DNA from 2 places in the Streptomyces sp. CA-146814 genome. Region 2 is predicted to be linked to the other one. Evidence: riboswitches for the same ligand, from Rfam matches in the RefSeq annotation. Region 2 holds a riboswitch; the other holds the start of a gene.
What was found. Region 2 has a riboswitch for glycine ahead of gcvT (glycine cleavage system aminomethyltransferase GcvT). Riboswitches for the same ligand answer to the same signal wherever they lie in the genome.

Region 1 (4,238 bases), 5.1 Mb from region 2:
GAGCCGCTGAGCCTGGACGAGGCCTTCGTCGACCTGGAGGCGGGCGGGGTGGCGGACGACTCGGTGTCGGCCCAGGTGACGGGGGAGCGGCTGCGTACGGCCATCCGGGAGGTGACCGGGCTCAGTGGGTCCGTCGGGTTGGCCGGGTCCAAGATGCTCGCCAAGATCGCTTCCGAGCAGGCCAAGCCGGACGGGCTGGTGCTGATAGAGCCGGGCACCGAGCGCGAGCTGCTGGCCCCCATGTCCGTACGGACGCTGCCCGGCGTCGGACCCGCCACCGGCGACCACCTGCGGCGCGCCGGCATGACCACCGTCCACGACCTCGCGGAGGCCGGCGAGGCGGAGCTCGTACGGCTGGTCGGCAAGGCCCACGGCCACGGGCTCTACCGGATGGCGCTGGGGCTCGACGACCGGCCGGTGGTCGCCGAGCGGGACGCCAAGTCCGTATCGGTCGAGGACACCTTCGACGTGGACCTGCACGACCGGGTGCGGGTGCGCGCGGAGGTGGAGCGGCTGGCCGTGCGGTGTGTGGAGCGGCTGCGGTCCGCCGACCGGTCGGGGCGCACGGTGGTGCTGAAGGTGCGCCGGTACGACTTCTCCACCCTGACCCGCTCCGAGACCCTCAGAGGCCCCACGGACGACCCCACGGTGGTCCGTGAGGCGGCGGCGAGGCTGCTGGAGGCGGTGGACACCACCGGCGGCGTACGGCTGCTCGGCGTGGGCGTCACGGGGCTGGCGGACTTCACGCAGGAGGACCTGTTCGCGCAGGCCGCGGACGCCCGGGAGCTGGCGAAACGGGCGGAGGCGCCCGAGAAGCCGGTCGCGGACGAGGACAGGAAGCCGGTCGACGAGGAGCCCGAGAGCGCCGAGCAGCTCGCCGCCCGGCGCTGGCCCGCCGGACACGACGTCCGCCACGCGGCGCACGGCCACGGCTGGGTGCAGGGGAGCGGGGTGGGGCGGGTGACGGTGCGGTTCGAGGAGCCCGGCGGGCCGGTCGGCCGGGTCGTCACGTTCCGGATCGACGACCCGGAGCTGAGCCCGGCCGACCCGCTGCCGCTGGTCCGCGACCCGGTCGACTACTCCTCCTGGCCCGCCAGCCTGCCGAAGTCGCGGTCGGGGGCGGTCTCCGCGGCGGGCGGGGAGTCCAGCCCGTAATGGCGGTAGAGCTGCAGCTCCTGCTCCGGGGAGAGGTGCCGGCCGACGCCGAAGTCCGGGGCGCCCTTGATCAGCGCGCGGTCGAAGGGGACCCGCAGCGTGTCCTCGACGAACTCGCTGGGTTCCAGCGGGACGAAGGCGTCCCGGCTGAAGAGGCCGGTGCGTACGGCCGCCCACTCGGGGACGCCCGTCGCGTCGTCGAGATAGACCTCATCCACCGTTCCGATCTTGGCGCCCTTGCGATCGAACGCCTTGCGGCCGATCAGGCGGCGCGGATCGATATCGGTCTGCACGGTGCCTCCCACTGGTCGCTTCTGCTCAAGGGGTTTCCCCGGTCGCGTCACGAGGGTCCCTCTCGCTCCACCAGCACCAGACAAGTGCAGATCCGTGGCGTCGGCCACTCGAGGACTCCACGGGGATGGCCGCTGGTAGGCTGGCAAGTGGCTGCTGACCCCGTGCGGGAGAGTCCTCCGGTGCAGAATCCGGAGGCGCCGAAGGAGCAAATCCTCCCCGGAATCTCTCAGGCCCCCGTACCGCACGGACGAGGTCACTCTGGAAAGCAGGGCGGGTTCGTGCGGGCAGATGCCGGGACGGATCCGACCCTCACCGACGGTGAAAGTCGGCACGCCTCCGGGCGCGCCGGTGAAGCTCTCAGGTTGAGATGACAGAGGGGGAGGCCGTTCGGGCACCCGCGCCGTGGTGCCCCTCGCAGGTCGTGACAGACCAGGAGGCCTCCACCATGACCCCCCGTCGCACTCCGCTCTCCCAGCTGGAGCAGGGCATTCCGTTCGAGCAGCGCCACATAGGGCCCGACGCCGAGGCCCAGGCGAAGATGCTCGCCCAGGTCGGCTACGGCTCCCTCGACGAGCTGACCGCCGCCGCGGTGCCCGACGTGATCAAGAGTGCGGAGGCCCTGAACCTTCCCTCGGCCCGCACCGAGGCCGAGGTGCTCGCCGAACTGCGGTCGCTGGCCGACCGCAACAAGGTGCTCGCCCCGATGATCGGCCTCGGCTACTACGGCACCTTCACGCCGCCCGTCATCCTGCGCAACGTCATGGAGAACCCCGCGTGGTACACGGCCTACACGCCGTACCAGCCGGAGATCTCCCAGGGCCGCCTGGAGGCCCTGCTGAACTTCCAGACGATGGTCGCCGAGCTGACCGGGCTGCCCACCTCCGGCGCCTCCCTGCTCGACGAGGGCACCGCGGCCGCCGAGGCCATGGCGCTCGCCCGGCGCGTCGGCAAGGTCAAGAACGGCGTCTTCCTGATCGACGCCGACACCCTGCCCCAGACCATCGCCGTCATCCAGACCCGCGCCGAGCCGACCGGCGTGGAGGTCGTCGTCGCCGACCTCAGCGACGGCATCCCGGCCGAGATCGCCGAGCGCGGCGTCTTCGGCGTCCTGCTCCAGTACCCGGGCGCCTCCGGTGCCGTCCGCGCCATCGAGCCCGTCATCGAGCAGGCCCACGAGCTCGGCGCGATCGTCACCGTCGCGGCCGACCTGCTGGCCCTCACGCTGCTCACCTCGCCCGGCGCGCTCGGCGCCGACATCGCGGTGGGCACCACCCAGCGCTTCGGCGTTCCGATGGGCTTCGGCGGGCCGCACGCCGGCTTCATGGCGGTCCGTGAGAAGTTCGCCCGCTCCCTGCCCGGCCGCCTCGTCGGCGTCTCCGTCGACGCCGACGGCAACAAGGCCTACCGCCTGGCCCTGCAGACCCGCGAGCAGCACATCCGCCGCGAGAAGGCCACCAGCAACATCTGTACGGCACAGGTGCTGCTCGCCGTCATGGCCGGGATGTACGCCGTCTACCACGGCCCCGACGGGCTGCGCACGATCGCCCGCCGCACCCACCGTTACGCCGCGATCCTCGCCGAGGGCCTGCGTGCCGCCGGCGCCGACGTCGTGCACGGCGACTTCTTCGACACGCTGACCGTCAAGGTGCCCGGCAAGGCCGCGGACATCGTCGCGGACGCCCGCGAGCGCGGCGTCAACCTCCGCCGCGTCGACGCCGACCACGTCTCCATCGCCTGCGACGAGACCACCACCCGGGCCCAGCTCTCCGCCGTGTGGGCCGCCTTCGGCGCCGACGCCGACATCGAGGCGCTGGACGGTTCGGCTGCCGACGCGCTGCCCGAGGTGCTGCTGCGCTCCGACGACATCCTGACCCACCCGGTCTTCCACCAGCACCGCTCCGAGACCGCGATGCTGCGCTACCTGCGCAAGCTCGCCGACCGGGACTACGCGCTGGACCGCGGCATGATCCCGCTCGGCTCCTGCACCATGAAGCTGAACGCGACCGCCGAGATGGAGTCCATCACCTGGCCCGAGTTCGGCGCGCTGCACCCCTTCGCCCCGGCCGAGCAGGCGCAGGGCTTCCTCACGCTCATCCGCGAGCTGGAGGAGCGCCTGGCGGAGGTCACCGGTTACGACGCCGTCTCCATCCAGCCGAACGCCGGCTCCCAGGGCGAGTTCGCGGGCCTGCTCGCCGTGCGCGCGTACCACCGGGCCAACGGCGACGACCAGCGCACCGTCTGCCTGATCCCGTCCTCGGCGCACGGCACCAACGCCGCCAGCGCGGTCATGGCGGGCATGAAGGTCGTCGTGGTGAAGACCGCCGACGACGGCGAGGTCGACATCGCGGACCTGCGCGCCAAGATCGAGCAGTACCGTGACGAGCTGGCCGTCCTCATGATCACCTACCCGTCCACGCACGGGGTCTTCGAGGAGCACGTCGCCGACATCTGCGGCGAGGTGCACGACGCGGGCGGCCAGGTCTACGTCGACGGCGCCAACCTCAACGCGCTGGTCGGGCTCGCCAAGCCCGGCAAGTTCGGCGGCGACGTCTCGCACCTCAACCTGCACAAGACGTTCTGCATCCCGCACGGCGGCGGCGGCCCCGGCGTCGGCCCGGTCGGCGTCCGCGCGCACCTCGCCCCGTACCTCCCCAACCACCCGCTCCAGCCCGCCGCGGGCCCGGAGACCGGTGTGGGCCCGATCTCGGCCGCCCCGTGGGGCTCGGCGGGCATCCTGCCGATCTCGTGGGCGTACGTCCGCCTGATGGGCGGCGAGGGGCTCAAGCGCG
Region 2 (4,238 bases):
CGCGCATCCAGTCGCCGACCAGGTCCTGGGCCACGTCCAGCAGGACCAGGTTCACCGGCCAGGGCACCTCGACGCGGCCGAGCGCCCGTCCCAGGGCCTCCATCGGGGCGCTCTGGCCCGCGCCGTCCCAGGTGGCGAACTCGACGCCGACGAAGAGGACCGGGTCGCCGCCCTCGATGCTGGCGAGCGCGCGGCGGGCGGTGGAGACCACGCCGGTGGCCTCGAACTCGGCGGAGACGGCGGTGAGGAAGTCGACCGGGTCGTGCTGCCAGTCCGGTGCGTACAGCTTGACCCGGCCGCCGCCGGCGGGCCCGTCCAGCGCGGTGCGCCCGGCCCGGCAGAGCTCGGCGACGGCGGGCGGCGGCAGCGGGATGCCGACCGCGCCGCCCGGGTTCACCGCGATGCCGACCTGCGGCGGCAGGCCGCGGGCGAAGTCGCGGGCGGGCGCGACGGCGAAGGACATGTGGCTGCCGACGCAGCTGAGGAACTGGCCCTCGGAGCTGAAGACGGGGACGTACGCGGCGCCGTCGATGTCCATCATCGGCAGGTCCAGGTCGGCGCTGGCGGGCGAGCCGCCGTTCGGCAGCGGCACCCAGACCGAGCTGCGGCCGAGCACCTCGACCAGGCGGCCGCCCGCGTCGGGGACGCCGAGGGAGGCGGTCAGGACCTCTTCGAGCTCGTTGGCGGGCCACGCGTGCTGGGGGTGCGCCTGGGCCGGTGCCGGAATGTCCACTGCCTCTGTGCCTCTCTCGGCTGTCGTCGCTGGCGTTGTTCCGGCCAGAACCCTAACCGGAGCGGTCGGCCAGGTCGCCGGCGTCCGTGAAGGTGATCCGCTCCAGCGCGGTCGCAGCCTCCCGGTCCAGCAGCACCGCCGAGGCGCAGCCGACGGGCAGCGCGCCGCGTTCGGTGTCGCGGATCAGCCGGCCCACCGCGTGCCGGTGCCGGGCGAAGGCGTAACCGGAGACGCCCCGGCCGCGCTCGCGCTGGCCCTGGCGGGCGGTCTCCGGGTCCACGTCCAGCAGGAGCAGGTGCAGGGTGCGGCCCCGGCGCGCGGCGTGCCGGGCGAGCCAGTTCCGTACCCAGGTCTGCGTACCGCAGTCGTGGACGACGACCGGGGCGCCGGAGCGCAGCACGGCCCAGAGGCCGAGGTAGTGGGCGGCGCGGACCAGGGGGCGGTAGAGGGCGTACGGGAGTAAGCGGGGCAGGGCGGCGGCCCAGCGGTCGCGGGTGTTCTGCGAGTCGATGGCGTGGCCGGCCACCGCCCGCCGGATCAGGGTGGACTTGCCGCCGCCGGGCAGCCCGGAGACGACCACGATGTCGCCGGGGGTGAAATCGAGGCTGTACGGGGTGTGGTCCGTGCGCCCGCGCAGATCGCGTACCACCGGAGCGGGCTCGGTGAGCAGCTCCTGTACGGATGCGCCGGGCGCCGCGGCCGGCTCCCGTACCAGCGCTCCGGCCTGCTCGGGCAGCTCGCGCGCGGGGGCGCCCGGCTGTGCGGGCATCGCGCCGTGCGCGAGTCCCGCGGTCGGTACCGACCGCTGCAACGTCATCGCCCATCCCCCTGCTGTCGGGCCGGCCACGCCTGATCCTGAAGTGTAAAGAAAGGGCAAGGCTCCACAACCGTCCTCGCCGTTCATCCACCCGTTGTGGACCGGCCTCCCCACGGGGGCGCAATGCGTGCGATGATGACCGCGCCAACTGCATACCGGCCGTTCGAATCCGCGCGGGAGAGTTCCGGCCACAGTGTGAGCCGGGCGCCGAAGGAGCAAGATCCTCCCTTGAATCTCTCAGGCCCCGTACCGCGTGGATGAGGCAGATCTGAAAAGCGGGCCGCTCCGGCGGCTCCACCCAAGGTGCAAGCCGAGCCCTGTGACCAGGGCGCCCCGCTACCCGGGGCATACCCCGTCAGGGGCTATCGGCGAACCTCTCAGGTTCCGATGACAGATGGGGAGGATTTCCGTCCTGACGTCGTCATGCCCTGGAGCCATGCCCATGAGCACTGCCCCCCGTCTCGCCCCCCTCCCGTCGCCCACCACCGCCCTGCCTGATGGTGCTGCGCACCAAAGCCCTATTCAAGCGCTGCACCGCTCGCTCGGCGCCACCATGACCGACTTCGCGGGCTGGGACATGCCGCTGCGGTACGCGAGCGAGCGCGACGAGCACAACGCCGTACGGACCAGGGCCGGGCTCTTCGACCTGTCGCACATGGGCGAGATCACCGTCACCGGACCCGAGGCCGCGGCCTTCCTGAGCTACGCGCTGGTGGGCAACATCGCCACCGTCGGCAACGGCCGGGCCCGCTACACGATGATCGTCCAGGAGGACGGCGGGATCGTGGACGACCTGATCGTCTACCGGCTGGGCGAGACGGAGTACATGGTCGTCGCCAACGCGGGCAACGCGCAGGTCGTGCTGGACGCGCTCACCGCCCGGGTGGGCGGCTTCGACGCCGAGGTGCGCGACGACCGGGACGCGTACGCGCTGCTCGCGGTCCAGGGCCCGGAGTCGCCCGCGATCATGAAGGCCGTCACCGACGCCGACCTGGACGGGCTGAAGTACTACGCGGGTCTGCCGGGCACGGTCGCCGGGGTGCCGGCGCTGATCGCCCGTACCGGCTACACGGGCGAGGACGGCTTCGAACTCTTCGTCGCGCCCGAGCACGCGGAGGCCCTGTGGCGGGCCCTGACGGAGGCCGGCGAGGCGCACGGCCTGATCCCGTGCGGCCTCTCCTGCCGGGACACGCTGCGTCTGGAGGCGGGCATGCCGCTGTACGGGCACGAGCTGACGACGGCGCTGACCCCGTTCGACGCGGGCCTCGGCCGGGTCGTGAAGTTCGAGAAGGAGGGCGACTTCGTGGGCCGCGAGGCGCTCCAGGCCGCCGCCGAGCGCGCCGAGACCGCCCCGCCGCGCAAGCTGGTCGGCCTGATCGCCGAGGGCCGCCGGGTCCCGCGCGCCGGTTTCTCCGTCGTCGCGGCCGGCAAGGTGATCGGCGAGGTCACCTCCGGCGCCCCCTCCCCCACCCTCGGCAAGCCGATCGCCATGGCGTACGTGGACGCGGCCTTCGCCGCCCCGGGCACCGAGGGCGTGGGCGTGGACATCCGGGGCACGCACGAGCCGTACGAGGTCGTCGCGCTGCCGTTCTACAAGCGCCAGAAGTGATATCCCGGAAGAACCCGGGCCTTCGCATCGGCGCGCGGACGTCACAGAAGTGACGTACCTCCGTCTCACCCCGTAAGACCACCGTTCATCAGCACTCCCCCGCGTACAGGAGAATTCAGGTCATGAGCAACCCCCAGCAGCTGCGGTACAGCAAGGAGCACGAGTGGCTGTCGGCCGTCGAGGACGGCGTGGCCACGATCGGCATCACGGAGTACGCGGCCAACGCGCTCGGTGACGTCGTCTACGCCCAGCTTCCGGAGGTAGGTGACACGGTGACCGCGGGCGAGACCTGCGGTGAGCTGGAGTCGACCAAGTCCGTCAGCGATCTGTACTCGCCGGTGACCGGAGAGGTGACGGCGGCCAACCAGGACGTCGTGGACGACCCCTCGCTGGTGAACTCCGCTCCCTTCGAGGGCGGCTGGCTGTTCAAGGTGCGCGTCACGGAGGAGCCGGCCGACCTGCTCTCCGCCGACGAGTACACCGCGTTCTCCGGCAACTGAGACCTGAGACCTTAAGGGACCCCCTGATGTCGCTTCTGAACTCCTCCCTCCACGAGCTGGACCCGGACGTCGCCGCCGCTGTCGACGCCGAGCTCCACCGCCAGCAGTCCACCCTCGAAATGATCGCCTCGGAGAACTTCGCTCCGGTCGCGGTCATGGAGGCGCAGGGCTCCGTCCTCACCAACAAGTACGCCGAGGGCTACCCCGGCCGCCGCTACTACGGCGGCTGTGAGCACGTCGACGTGGTCGAGCAGATCGCGATCGACCGGATCAAGGCCCTGTTCGGCGCCGAGGCCGCGAACGTCCAGCCGCACTCCGGTGCGCAGGCGAACGCCGCCGCGATGTTCGCGCTGCTGAAGCCGGGCGACACGATCATGGGCCTGAACCTGGCCCACGGCGGTCACCTGACCCACGGCATGAAGATCAACTTCTCCGGCAAGCTCTACAACGTGGTCCCGTACCACGTCGACGAGAGCGGCATCGTGGACATGGAGGAGGTCGAGCGCCTCGCCAAGGAGTCCCAGCCGAAGCTGATCGTGGCCGGCTGGTCCGCCTACCCGCGCCAGCTGGACTTCGCCG

Region 1: it holds a riboswitch for glycine, as region 2 does, so the genes downstream of both, gcvP (aminomethyl-transferring glycine dehydrogenase) here and gcvT (glycine cleavage system aminomethyltransferase GcvT) in region 2, are expected to answer to the same signal.

The regions. Positions count from the first base shown of each region.
Region 1 is NZ_CP192068.1:755,999-760,236, reverse strand. It holds gene ACQP09_RS03295 (DNA polymerase IV) at 1-1,155, shown strand, start outside; gene ACQP09_RS03290 (PRC-barrel domain-containing protein) at 1,077-1,448, opposite strand; glycine riboswitch at 1,604-1,701, shown strand; gene gcvP (aminomethyl-transferring glycine dehydrogenase) at 1,895-4,238, shown strand, end outside.
Region 2 is NZ_CP192068.1:5,878,775-5,883,012, reverse strand. It holds gene ACQP09_RS26405 (enhanced serine sensitivity protein SseB) at 1-733, opposite strand, end outside; gene ACQP09_RS26400 (AAA family ATPase) at 786-1,550, opposite strand; glycine riboswitch at 1,715-1,812, shown strand; gene gcvT (glycine cleavage system aminomethyltransferase GcvT) at 1,993-3,159, shown strand; gene gcvH (glycine cleavage system protein GcvH) at 3,282-3,659, shown strand; gene glyA (serine hydroxymethyltransferase) at 3,686-4,238, shown strand, end outside.